4 regions of the Mesorhizobium sp. M0761 genome follow, and region 4 is predicted to be linked to each of the others. Evidence: predicted binding sites of a transcription regulator. Region 4 holds the regulator's gene; each other region holds the start of a gene.
The links. Region 4 encodes PhoB, which activates phosphate uptake and scavenging genes when phosphate is short. Its sites were predicted from a motif close to TGTCATNNANCTGTCAT; they were not measured.
Positions count from the first base shown of each region.

Region 1: a site for PhoB is predicted at 1,883-1,899, ahead of ugpB (sn-glycerol-3-phosphate ABC transporter substrate-binding protein UgpB). Genes of this name have one in related genera too.
Region 2: a site for PhoB is predicted at 2,234-2,250, ahead of olsB (l-ornithine N(alpha)-acyltransferase). Genes of this name have one in related genera too.
Region 3: a site for PhoB is predicted at 1,909-1,925, ahead of NKI32_RS17660 (esterase-like activity of phytase family protein). Genes of this name have one in related genera too.

Region 1 covers NZ_JAMYPF010000019.1:69,124-72,418, reverse strand. Annotated here, with positions in the region: gene NKI32_RS25280 (bifunctional diguanylate cyclase/phosphodiesterase) at 1-1,482, opposite strand, end outside; gene ugpB (sn-glycerol-3-phosphate ABC transporter substrate-binding protein UgpB) at 1,962-3,272, shown strand.
Region 2 covers NZ_JAMYPF010000012.1:78,950-82,244, reverse strand. Annotated here, with positions in the region: gene NKI32_RS20030 (response regulator) at 1-2,037, shown strand, start outside; gene olsB (l-ornithine N(alpha)-acyltransferase) at 2,314-3,189, shown strand; gene NKI32_RS20020 (trimeric intracellular cation channel family protein) at 3,283-3,295, opposite strand, start outside.
Region 3 covers NZ_JAMYPF010000010.1:7,192-10,486, reverse strand. Annotated here, with positions in the region: gene NKI32_RS17665 (L,D-transpeptidase) at 1-258, shown strand, start outside; gene NKI32_RS17660 (esterase-like activity of phytase family protein) at 337-1,812, opposite strand; gene NKI32_RS17655 (LacI family DNA-binding transcriptional regulator) at 1,974-2,999, opposite strand; gene NKI32_RS17650 (Gfo/Idh/MocA family protein) at 3,194-3,295, shown strand, end outside.
Region 4 covers NZ_JAMYPF010000006.1:327,186-330,480, forward strand. Annotated here, with positions in the region: gene pstB (phosphate ABC transporter ATP-binding protein PstB) at 1-176, shown strand, start outside; gene phoU (phosphate signaling complex protein PhoU) at 218-922, shown strand; gene phoB (phosphate regulon transcriptional regulator PhoB) at 939-1,628, shown strand; gene NKI32_RS13225 (ROK family protein) at 1,659-2,894, opposite strand; gene xylF (D-xylose ABC transporter substrate-binding protein) at 3,160-3,295, shown strand, end outside.

The DNA.
Region 1 (3,295 bases), on a different contig from region 4:
ATAAAGTGCAATGCCGATGCTGGCCGACACCAGCCCGCCACCGACCGACAGCCGGTTTTCCTCGCGCATGGCCGCCAGCACCGCCTCGGCGATGCGGCCGGCCGCCTGCGGGCCGGGAAGGTTCGGGGCGATGATGGCGAACTCGTCGCCGCCAAGACGCGCCAGCATCTGTCCGTGGCGGAGCACGGCGGAGGCGCACAGCGCCACCTTCTGCAGCATGGCATCGCCGGCGCCGTGCCCGAACAGGTCGTTCACTTCCTTGAAGCGGTCGAGGTCGAGCAGCAGCAGCGCAAGATGCCCACCCTTGCCGCCGCGGTCCATTGCGGCAATTTCGGCCTCGAGCCGGCCGGAGAAACTGCGGCGGTTGGGGAGCCCGGTCAGCGGGTCGAAATGGGCGAGGCGCAGGATCTCCTGCTCGGCCTTCCTGCGTTCGCGGATGTCGCGCACGGCGACCACGCTGTGCCGCTTGCCGCAATAGTCGATGCTTCTGGCGATAAGTTCGACGGGGATGGTGGCGCCGTCATGGGCTCTGAGCTCCGCTTCCTGTCCCTGTCCGCTGCAGTCGGACATGCCGGCCGCGGTGCGTTCGCCGAAGAGATCGCCAAGCAGCATCGCGTTCAGCACTTCCGGCGCAATGCCGGTGAGTGCCGCGATGCTGTCATTGGCGCTGACGATGCGGGCGCCGTCGCAGACGATCAGGCCCTCGACGGCGGCGTTGGCGAGGCCGTGCATGCGCTCTGCCTCGAGCTTGTGACGCCGGAAGCGAAGGTCGATCCACAATGCTGCGGCTGAAAGCACCAGGATAGCCATGCTGACTGCAGCGGCGGCGAAGGCCTGCGACACCGGTTCGACCGTGAACTGCGATATCTCGATGGAGGAGTCCGGGAAGATCGACACCGCGCCCATGGCGATGAAGTGCAGGCTGCAGATCGCCAGCGTCAACAGGATGGCGGCGGCGATTGTGGCCTGCATGGACGGCCGTCGCAACACGACCAGCAGCGCCAGCGCGGCGAGGGTGACGCCTGTCAGCACCGAGACGCCGACCAGCAGCGGGTTCCAGACGATGCGCCCTTCGACCTCGAAGGCGGCCATGCCGATATAGTGCATGGCGGCGATACCAGCGCCGAGGACCGCGCCGCCGACCAGAGGGTAGTCGATGCCCCGGCGCAAGGTGGCGATCCACATGCCCGCGGCGGTCAGGGCGACGGAACCGGCGAGCGAAAGCGCCGACATTTCCGTATTGTAGGCGTTGGGGATTCCGGGAGAAAAGGCAAGCATTGCGATGAAATGCGTCGCCCAGATGCCGAAGCCGGTGGAAGTGGCTGCTATCATCAGCCAGGTATAGCGGTTGCGCTCGCTCGAGCGGTCGACATGGCGAAGCAGGTTGACCGCCGAGAAGGAAGAAATACCGCAAATGAGCGCTGCCAGTGCGACCAGTCTCAGATCGTGCTCATGCACGATACAATTATAGACCGTCAGCATCTCGCCCCACCTGCTCTCCCACAGCAATCAAGCCGTCCACTTGATTAGTATGTCGCGCTTGACGAAGAATCGGTTATGCGAACTACAACTACAGCGGGTTTTTCGGGTTGTACCTTGCGGCGATCCTGTCTCATTCCAGACGCACGGCTACAGCAGTGCCTGGCGCGATGCCGCTCGGCCGATCTCGATCTGGCCGAGCGCCGGTTTGGCGGCCGCACGGTGCAGGTGCGTGGCGCTGTCACGCGGGCCCTTCACGCATCGCTGGGCGGTCGGCGATCCTTGCAGGCCCACCATGCCCCATTCTATCGCTGAGCCGGCTTGGCATTTCTCTCTGTCCTCGTTGCAAGGCGAGGGGGCGCGAAGTTAGCCGGGTATGAAATTCACGAAACAGCAACAAATCCGTTGTCCGATTGTCATCAGAGACACATATTGCGTTCGCGGGAGCGCCCCTTTCGCCAATGACAAACGGGAGATGAAACATGAAGTTGTTCGGCTTTGCGGCCGGTGTTGCCGCCACCTTGACCCTGCTTTCCACCACCTCCGCCTTCGCCGCCACCCAGATCAGTTGGTGGCATGCAATGACCGGCGCCAATGCCGAGGTGGTCGACAAGATCGCCAAGGATTTCAATGCCAGCCAGAGCGACTATGAAATTCTCCCTGTTTTCAAGGGCACCTATCCCGAAACGCTGAATGCCGGCATCGCTGCCTTTCGTGCGGGGCAAGCGCCCGACATCATCCAGGTGTTCGACGTGGGTACCGGCGTCATGATGGCCGCCGAAGGTGCGATCAAGCCGGTGGCCGATGTGCTGACCAGCGCCGGCGTGACCTTCGACAAGAGCCAGTATTTGCCCGGCATCGTCGGCTACTATTCGAAGCCGGACGGGACCATGCTGTCCTTCCCCTATAATTCCTCGTCGCCTATCCTCTACTACAACAAGGATATCTTCCAGAAGGCCGGGCTTGATGTGAACAATCCGCCAAAGACCTGGAACGAGGTGTGGGAAGCCGCCAAGAAGATCAAAGCGAGCGGCGCCGCTTCCTGCGGCTATACCTCGACGTGGTTGACCTGGATCCACCTTGAGGCCTTCGCTGCCTGGAATGACGTTTCCTATGGCACCAACCAGAACGGACTTGCCGGAACCGACGTCGAGCTCAAGATCAATGCGCCGATCTTCGTCAATCATTTCCAGGCGCTCGCCGACCTGGCCAAGGACGGCACCTTCAAATATGGCGGCCGTACCTCCGAAGCCAAGCAGATCTTCCTTGCCGGAGAATGCGGCATCTTCACCGAATCGTCGGGGGGGCTCGGTGACATCGTCAAGTCGGGCATGAACTACGGCATCGGCCAGCTTCCCTATGATAGTGACGCCAAGGGCGCGCCCCAGAACACCACGCCGGGCGGCGCCAGCCTGTGGGTGTTCGGCAACAAATCGGACGAGGAATACAAGGGCGTCGCGGCGTTCTTCTCCTACCTGTCCAAGACCGAAGTGCAGGAGTATCTGCACCAGAAGTCGGGTTATCTGCCGGTGACGCTCGCTGCCTATGAGGCGACCAAGAAGTCCGGCTTCTATGACAAGAACCCGGGCCGTGAGACGCCGATCCTGCAGATGCTGGGCAAGGCGCCGACCGAGAACTCGAAGGGCGTGCGCCTCGTCAACCTGCCGCAGGTGCGCGACATCGAGAACGAGGAGTTCGAGAAGATGCTGGCCGGCCAGCAGACTGCGCAGCAGGCGCTCGACAACGCGGTCGCACGCGGCAACAAGGCGATTCAGGAAGCGATCGGAAACTGAAGCGATTTGTCAGTTGAACCTCG
Region 2 (3,295 bases), on a different contig from region 4:
CACCTGCGCAGCCGGCGCACCGTCCGCCGCGCGGCGGCCTTGCTCGACGAAACCGCGGCCCGTAGCCGCGCCGAAATCGAGACGCTGGCCGACCGTATGTGGGAGATGCAGGAGAGCGAGGAGCGTTTTCGCGGGCTGATCGATGCGCTCGGCGATCTCGTCGTCCACCGCGACCGCGATGGCCACATCGTCTACGCCAACAAGGTTTTCGCCAGCCTCGTCGGAACCGACCAACGCGACCTTGCCGGCAGGACCCTCGCCGAACACGGCATTGATGTCGGCATCGTCCCCGACGCCGCCTTTTCCGATCATGAATGCCTGAGTTCCACCGACGTCTCCATACGCACCCCGAACGGTCCGCGCTGGTTCTCATGGATCGAACTGTCGGTACGCGACAAGGATAGCGGCGCCGTCTCGCACCGGGCGATTGCCCGCGACATCACCGCGCGCAAACGCGCCGAATCCTCGCTGATCACCGCGCGCGAGCGCGCCGAATATGCCAGCCAGGCCAAGTCGCGCTTCCTCGCCACCGTCAGCCATGAGATCCGCACGCCGATGAACGGCATCATGGGCATGGCCAAGCTTCTGGCTGACACCAATCTGTCGCCCGAGCAGCGCACCTATGTCGGCGCTGTCTCGACCTCGGCCAGCGCCCTTTTGGCGCTCATCGAGGATTTGCTCGACTATTCCAAGATAGAGGCCGGCCGTTTCGACCCGGAGCCGCAGCCGACATCGCTGCGCGAAATCGCCGACAACATCGTCGAACTGATGGCAGCGAAAGCCTTCGCCAAGAACATCGGCCTCGGCTGTCATGTCGAGCCCGACGTGCCGCAGATGATCATGGCCGATCCCGGCAGGGTCAGGCAGGTGCTGCTCAACCTGATCGGCAATGCGATCAAGTTCACCGACACCGGCGGCGTGCTGGTCTCGATTGCGCGCGCCCGCACCGATACCAGCGACCGCATCTGCTTCACCGTTACCGACACCGGCCCCGGCCTGCACGAAGACGACATGGAGCGCATCTTCGAGGAATTCGAACAGTCCGACGGCACCTCGACCCGCACCCATGGCGGCGCCGGCCTCGGTCTGGCCATATCAAGGCGCCTGGTCGCCGCCATGGGCGGTGCCATTTCGGTGTCGAGCCGGCTTGGCGAGGGATCGGAATTCGTCTTCGAGATCCCGGCCGCAGGAGCAACCGAAGCACCGCAGAACCGGCAGAACATCCTGGCCGGCCGGCGCGCCGTGATCGTGTCGAAGAACGCCGTCGAGGCCGACGCCATCGCCCGCACCATCCGCGCCCATGGCGGCGCCGTCGACGTCGCCGCAACCGCTTCCCAGGCGACGCCCTTCGCCGAACATTGCGATGTGCTGTTGATCGACGCGGCCCTGGAGGACGGCGACGGCAGACTGCTCAAGCGCCTGCGCCAGAGTGGCTTTGCCGATTGCGAGGCGATCACGCTGATCGCGCCGACCGACCGCGGCATGCTTGGCGAATTCCGCACCAACGGCTACGCCACCTTCCTGGCGAGGCCGGTGCGCGGCGAAACCCTGCTGCGCATGCTGCTGACCAGTCATGCCTCTGCCTTGCCGCCGCCCAAGCCGGAAAAGACCGGCGCGTCCTCGCTTCGTGCCCATGGCGGGCGCCAGCAAGGTTTGTCGGTGCTGATCGCCGAAGACAACGACATCAACGCCATGCTTGCCCGCGCCACGCTTTTGAAGGCGGGACATCGCGTGAAAGTGGTCGGCAATGGCAAGGCCGCGGTCGAGGCGGTGACCGAAGCCGGGCTGAAAAATCGCTTCGATGTGGTGCTGATGGATTTGCACATGCCGGTCATGGACGGGCTGGACGCGATCGCCGCCATCCGCCGCCACGAGGAGGAAATGGCTGTGCCGCCGGTTCCGATCATGGTGCTTTCGGCCGACAGCCAGGAAAAGACCCGCCACACCGTGCTCGCCCATGGCGCCAGCGGCTTTGTCACCAAGCCGCTCGATCCCGACGCGCTGGTCCATGCCGTCGAGGGCCAGGTGGCCGCCTGAATTCATGTCGCTCGAAAATGGCCCCGGTTTTGAGAAGACGACATGCACAAAACAAAGACTTGAAGCGCGTCGCGTGAATCGTCCCAGCGCGACGCGCTTCAAGGTGACGCTGGCGCAATCCTCGCGTCACGTAGGTAGCCGAATGAGGGTTTTCGCCAGCCGACGAAGTATTGCCCGTCGCGCCGTATCACGGTACTGTCACAATCCTGTTGCACCTACACCGTATCCCCGTGCCAAGAGGGATGGCTCGAAGGAGAATCACTCGTGCATACAGTTATGCCGGAATGTGACACTCGGCCCAGCGCAGGCGGCGCTTTGCTCGCCGCGCGGAACGCCGATGCCGTCGCAACAGGCGCACCGCTGGGCCGTATCGGCAATCTCGAAGTGCGGCTTGCCCGCAATGAGGCCGAGATCGCCGCCGCGCAGGAAGTGCGCTACCGGGTGTTTTATGACGAGCTTGGCGCCAGGAAGGACCTGTTCCAGGCGCAGGACCGGCGCGACGCCGACCGCTTCGACCCGCTGTGCGACCATCTCCTGGTGCTTGACACCTCGATCTCCGGCCCCGAGCATCGCCGCATCGTCGGCACTTACCGCCTGCTGCGGCAAGAGATTGCGGCGACCGCCGGCGGCTTCTATTCCGAAGGCGAGTTCGAACTGACCAAGCTGATCGCCCGCCATCCCGGCCAGCGCTTCCTTGAGCTCGGCCGCTCCTGCGTGCTGCCGGAATACCGCTCGAAGCGCACCATCGAGGCGCTGTGGCAAGGCATCTGGGCCTACATCAACCACTATGAGATCGGCGTGATGACCGGTTGTGCCTCGTTCCCTGGCACGGTGCCGGCTGCGCATGCCGAGGCGCTCACCTACCTTGCCCATCACTGCCGGACCAACTCCGCCTGGGATGTGCGGGCGGTCTCCGGCCGCTATTGCTCGATGGATCTGATGCCGATCGAGGCGGTCAACGCCAAGGCGGCGATCGCGGCCATGCCGCCGCTGGTCAAGGGCTATCTGCGCGTCGGCGCCCGCATCGGCGACGGCTGCGTCATCGACCGTGAGTTCTCCACCGTCGATGTGTTCGTGGTGATGCCGGTCAAGGAAATCGGCGCCCGCTACGTCAACTATTATGGCGGGGAAGCGCAGCGCTTTGCGGCGTGAGGCAGTAGGCAGTAGGCAGTAGGCAGTAGTGAAGGCTGCCGCGAATTGCTGACTACCGACTATTCCCTATTCCCTATTCCCTAATCCCTCTTCCTACGGAATATCC
Region 3 (3,295 bases), on a different contig from region 4:
CTGTTCCGCGACGGCAAGGACACGATGTACCGGCTGCACGGCACGCCGGAATGGGATTCCATCGGCAAGAACGCGTCGTCGGGCTGCGTGCGCTTCATGAACCAGGACATTATCGACCTCTACAGCCGGGTCAACGGCGTAGCCCAGGTCTATGTGCGCCCGAACCTGTCGGCCGCAGGCAAGATCATGGCCGTGTCGAGCCGGACCGCCGAGCCGATCGATGCCGGCGTGCCAAGGGATGCGGAGATTTTGAAATAGGTGCCTTCACGGCATCGCTGATCGCCGACAAACGTTTAGAGGCGGACGCGCCGGGCGCGTCCGCCTTTCCGTAAACGGCTACTTCTTGGCGAGGCCCGGAAGCGTGACCTGATAGACCAGGAACATGGTGTCGACATCGGCGCCGTCGTCGGCCTTGTAGGGCGCGCCGACCTGAAAACCGTCTTGGGTGAGAAAGTCGTTATCGTTGCCGACGAACAGGAAATAGTCGTCGGGCAGCGCCGGATCGAGCAGGCTGACCACAGACATTGCTTCCCACTTCTCCGAGAGATTGTTCTTGTCGTTCGGCTTGCCGTCATGCAGGCCGAAACGGCCGAGTTCCTTGTTGTCGTTGATGTCAATGAACGGCGTCAGCTTGGCCGGGGTCACCGAGGGGTCGAGCACGCCCTTGGGCGCCAGCGGCTTGTCGGCGGCATCGAAGGCGCCGCCGGCAATGTCGGTGGCGCCAGAGACGTCGACGACGAAAATCTGGCGCAGCAGCGAAGTATCGCCCTTCACCCCCTGGCCGTTTCCGCTGTCGCGCGCCAGCATCAGGAAGGTCTTGTCGGACAGCGCCACGATTTCGCTCTGCGCGGCGACCTTGGTCTTGTCCTTGGCGTCCTTGAACACCGGCAGCGGCACGGCATATTCATGCACCAGCTTGAGATGGGCCGGGTCGGAGGCGTCGTAGACCAGCGCGCGGGTGTTCTGGCGCGTCGCGGGCGAATCGCCGCCATCCTGGCGGGGCGCCGACTGCAGCACAGTGATCAGCGACTTGCCGTCCGGCGTCAGCGCCATGCCTTCGAGGCCTTGATTGTTCTGGCGGCCGGTTTCGGGATCCTTCGGATCGGGTTCGGCTGCACCGGGGCCCGGATTGTCGGAGGCGAAGTTCGGCGCGCCCTTGCGCATCGGCACCAAAGCGGCGGGCGGCTGCGTTGCCGACAACAGATGGCCGTCGGCCGAGAAGCGGTAGATGTTGGGGCCGTATTCGTCAGAGATGAACATGGTGCCGTCGGGCAGCCGCGCGATCGCCTCATTGTCGAGCGCCAGCTTGCCATTGGCCTCGGGCAGGATCGGCAGGTCGCCATTGGCCGCGCGCACGCCGTTGAGCGGATCGAGGCCGGTGGCGTCAGCGCCCTTGTCGTCGGTGAGGAGCAGGGAATCGGCAAGCGTCGCCTTGACGCCTGTCTGTTCCTGGCCGGAGGTGGGCGTGGCGCCTAGTGCGGCCGGCGTGAACTCGATGCGAATAGTGTTGAGGCGCGGCCGGTAGTCGGTGGTGCCGACGACATTGTAGCCGCGGTCGGGCAGCAACCAGAGCGAGCCCTTGTAGCCGTCCGCGCCACGGGTCCAGCTTGCGGCGTCGATCGACATGCCGGAGCCGGAGCCGAAGGTCTCGCCGAACTTGTCCTTCTGATCGGCCGGGATGCGGCCGACGCCGACCAGGCCCTTGTTGACGAAGCCACCAACGGTGGCTGTGCTGTCGGCAAGGGCAGGGGTCAGGGCGGTAAACAGCGCCAGCGCGGCGCCGAGCGACACGGTTCGGTGCGAGATTTTCATGGAGATCCTCTTTGTGACAAGCCTTGAGCGGCGCAAAGGGGCCACCGCATCGCATCGACGATGTCGCCCTCTCGCAAAGCGGTCTAGGACGCGAACATGATACTTGCGTGACAGAGCGGGCCTCTTCCTTCTCCCTTGTGGGAGAAGGGAGAGACGCACTATCAATCGCTGTCGCGCGCGATCAGCTCCAGCGGCCAGACTTCGCGGATGATGCGCGGACCTTCCGGGCCGGCAAAGGCGGGAAGCGAGGCCAGCAGCATTTCGGCCAGCCGCCGGCCCATCGGCTCCAGCGACGGACGGAAGGCGGTCAGCGCCGGTGAAAAGTAGCGGCAGAGCGGCGTGTCGACGATGACGATCACCGCGATGTCGTGGCCGGGCCTGATGCCCATCTCGGCCAGTGCCTTGCAGCCGCCGAGCGCCATTGCGTCATTGTTGAAGATGATGGCTGTGGGCCGGTCCTTGGAGAGCATCACGCGCGGCGTCACCTGGTAGCCGCCTGCCTCGTTGATGAAGCCGTCGGCGATCAGGCCGGGGTCGACTTCGATGCCATGCCGCTCCAGCCCCTTGCGGTAGCCGTCGAGGAAAAGGTAGCCGAAGTTGAGATCAAGCGAAGGGCGGATGGCGGCAATGCGGCGGTGGCCGCGCGCGACCAGCCGGTCGACGGCTTCATCACCCGCCCTCTCGAAATCTATATCGAGCGAAGGATAGGTGTCGTCGCCGGATTGACTTCGGCCAAGCGTGGCGAAGGGAAAGCCGGCCTTGCTGAGATAGTCGATCCGATCGTCTTCCCGCCGTGTATTGGCCAACACGACCGCGTCGGCCCGGCGCGTCTCAACCACGCGGCGCAGCCTCTCCTGCTGATATTGGCCGGGCTCGCCCATGACGACCATCAGATCCAGGTCATCCTCGGCCAGCCGGCCCTGCAGACCGATCAGGAACGGGATGAAGAACGGTTCGCCATATTGCTGGTCGCCCGGATGCGGCTGCAGCATGAAGGCGATCGAATGGGTGGTGCCTTGCCGCAGGCTGCGGCCGGACTGGTTGGGCGAATAGTTCAATTGCTTGGCGGCGGCGAGCACGCGCTGGCGGGTGTCGGCATTGACGTCGGCGCGGCCGTTCAACGCCCGCGACACGGTGCCGATCGAAATGTTCAGGTGACGCGCGAGGTCATGGATGCTGGACGCCAAGGACAGTTCTCCCCCTGTCTTGGCTAGCACCGGCTGCCGCCCAGGCCAAGGCTTCGGGATGATTTTCGCTGACAGCCGATTGACATTCTACGCCATCGGGTGTGTTCTCGTAAACGTTTACGGAGAAACGTTTACGGTGATGCCGGAAATGCCGTGACATTCGGTCTGGAGGGACCGGACGGGAGGAATGCCGGATGATGAATGCCGTCCTCGTCGGCTGTGGTGCGATGAGCAAGGCCTGGCTCGATGCCGCGAGGCAGATCGACGGGCTGGCCATTGTTGGCCTTGTCGATCTC
Region 4 (3,295 bases):
GCCAGAACTACACGATCGTCATCGTCACCCACTCGATGCAGCAGGCGGCGCGCGTGTCGCAGCGTACAGCGATGTTCCATCTCGGCTATCTCGTCGAGGAGGGCGCCACCGACAAGATGTTCACCAACCCCGACGACAAGCGCACCCAGGACTACATTACCGGCCGCTTCGGCTGAGCCGTCCGGCGGGTGAATTTTCAGGCACGAGGACCAAGATCATGGGTGAACATACCGTCGCCTCCTTCGATGAAGAGCTCGGGCAGATCAGCAAGCTGATCCGCGACATGGGCGATCTGGCAGGCTCGATGGTCAGCGGCTCGACGAGGGCGCTGCTCAATTCGGACAATGCGCTGGCACAGCGTGTCGTGTCCGACGACGCCATCATGGATGCGCGCCAGCGCGAACTGGACGACCGCGCCATCACGCTGATCGCCAAGCGCCAGCCGATGGCCAACGATCTGCGCGCCGTGGTCGGCTCGATCCGCATGGCGGGCGACCTCGAGCGCATCGGCGACCTCGCCAAGAACATCGCCAAACGCGTCGGCACCGTGGGCTTGAGCGTCACGCCGCGCGACCTCTCGCACTCCATCGACGCCATGGCGCAACTGGTGCTGATCCAGGTGCAAGGCGTCGTCGAGGAATATGCCGCCACCGATGCGGCAGCGCTTGCAAAACTCAGGAATAACGACGAGCGCATCGACGTCAAATACACGTCCGTGTTTCGTGAGCTCTTGACCTACATGATGGAAGACCCTCGCAACATCACCGCCTGCACGCATCTCTTGTTCTGCGCCAAGAATCTTGAGCGCATCGGCGATCATGTCACCAACATCGCCGAAAATGCGTATTATGTGCTGACCGGCCAGCAATTGCCCGCCAATCGTCCGAAGCAGGACGAGACGGCGATGGCCACGCCGGCCTGATGAGGGTGAACTGCCTATGATCGCGCCACGCATCATGGTCGTGGAGGACGAGGAGCCACTAGGCGTGCTCCTCCGCTACAACCTCGAATCCGAAGGCTATCAGGTCGAGGTGGTGACACGCGGCGACGAGGCCGAGATCCGCCTGCAGGAAAACGTGCCCGATCTCCTGGTGCTCGACTGGATGGTGCCGGCTGTTTCCGGCATCGAGCTCTGCCGGCGGCTTAGAGTGCGGCCCGAAACCGAGCGGCTGCCGATCATCATGCTGACCGCGCGCGGTGAGGAAAGCGACCGCGTGCGCGGCCTGTCCACCGGTGCCGACGACTATCTGGTCAAGCCATTCTCGACGCCGGAGTTCATGGCGCGCGTGAAAGCGCTGCTGCGCCGCGCCAAGCCGGAAGTGCTGTCGAGCGTGCTCAAGGTCGGCGACATCGTGCTCGATCGAGAATCGCACCGGGTCTACCGCAAGAAGAGCGAGATCAGGCTCGGACCGACCGAGTTCCGGCTGCTCGAATTCATGATGCGCCATCCCGGCCGCGTGTTCTCGCGCAGCCAACTGCTCGACAATGTCTGGGGCGAGACGATCTATATAGACGAGCGAACCGTCGACGTGCATGTCGGGCGGCTGCGCAAGGCCGTCAACAATGGCCGCATGCCGGATGTCATCCGTACCATTCGCGGCGCCGGCTACGCTATCAGGGAAGACTAGGATGCTGCGCGTCGCGCCGTTGCCGGCCATTCAGGCGACATGCTTGCCGGATTTCGCCTGAATGCCCGGCGCGAAAATCTCCTGGTCGACGAAGCCGAGCGCGCGCATGGCGCAGCCTTCGCGGATCAGCGGCAGCTCGTTGGGCTCGGTGTCGAAGGAGATCGATTTCGAGTGCTGGCCGCCGGCAGTCTGGGCGATCGCTTCGCGCAATGCCGGTTCGATCAGGTCGAAGGCGGCGGCGCTGACGCCGACCATGGCGACGGGTGCCGGATCGATCAGAGCAAACAGGCTGCCGAGGCCGAAGCCGAGCGCCTCACCGGCCCTGCGATAGGCTTCGCGCTCCGGGCCATCGGTTTCGCGGGCGCGCGCGGCGAGTGCGCGCATATCAGCGTCGCCGATATCGACCGGCTCGGCATCCTCGCCCATCATTTTGGCGCTGCGCCAGATGGCGTAGTTTCCGGCATAGGCCTCGACGCAGCCGCGCCGCCCGCAGCGGCAGAGCGCGCCGCCCGGACGGTGGATCATGTGGCCGAACTCGCCGCCCGAGGAATGGGTGCCGGTGAACAGTTCGCCTTTCAGCACCAGTCCCATGCCGATGCCGTGCGACAAGAGGATGGCGATAAAGTTGTCGCGGTAGCGCTCGGGCTGGCGCCATTGCAGCGCCACCGCCATCATATTGCAGTCGTTCTCCATGGTGGCCGGAATGCCGAATTCCGCTTCCAACATGTCGGCGAAGGCAATGTCGGTCAGTGGCGTGATCGGCGACCACAGCATGGCGCGCGCCTGCGAATCGGTGATGCCCTGGATGCCCATGGCAATGCGGGCGATGCTCTGGACATCGAGGTCGGGATCCTCAAGCCGCCGCCGGACGATTGCTACGCATTCGCCAATCAGCTCGTCGCGCGGCTTGGTCAGCGTGTCCAGCCGGCGCTGTTCCTCGGCGACGACGTGGCCGGCATAGTCGATGACGGTGACGGACAGGAAATTGAGCGACAGCACGACGGTCATCACCGCCGCCGCTTCCGGGTTGAGACCAAGGCCCACCTGCGGCCGGCCGCGTTTCAGTGCGCCGGTCTCGCCAGGTTTGCCTTCAATCAGGATGCCTTCTTGAATCAGATCAGACGAGATTGCCGATATGGTCGAGTGGCTGAGGCCGGTGGTCGCCGCAATCTCGGTCCGCGACGGCTGGCCGGCCCGGCGCACGGCTGAAATCACCATCGCACGGTTGCGACGGCGCAGATCGTCGTGGCGGATTCCAACCGACATTTGTTTCCTCCCGGCCTCCTCGCGCCTCATGATAGTGAAGGCGTTCGACGGCACCAGCCAAATATTGGCAGACGCCGGCAGCCCTGTCATTGTTTATTGCGGACCTCGAAAAAATTCGGCAAGGCCATCAGAATCCATCAGAATCGATGTTGACAGCGCCTTATCATTGAACCAGTATTTTTTCGAGGCTCGAAAAAATAGGGCCTCTGTGTGCCGGCCCTCGGGCCAGTTTTGTCGCGCCGCACGCGGCGCAGGGAGGATTATGATGAACAGATTCGCAGCCGCCATGCTGGCGGGTGTCGCCATGTCGCTGGCGCTGATGTCGGTCGCGCAGGCGAAGGACAAGGTCATCGGCGTGTCGTGGTCGAACTTCCAGGAAGAGCGCTGGAAGACCGACGAGG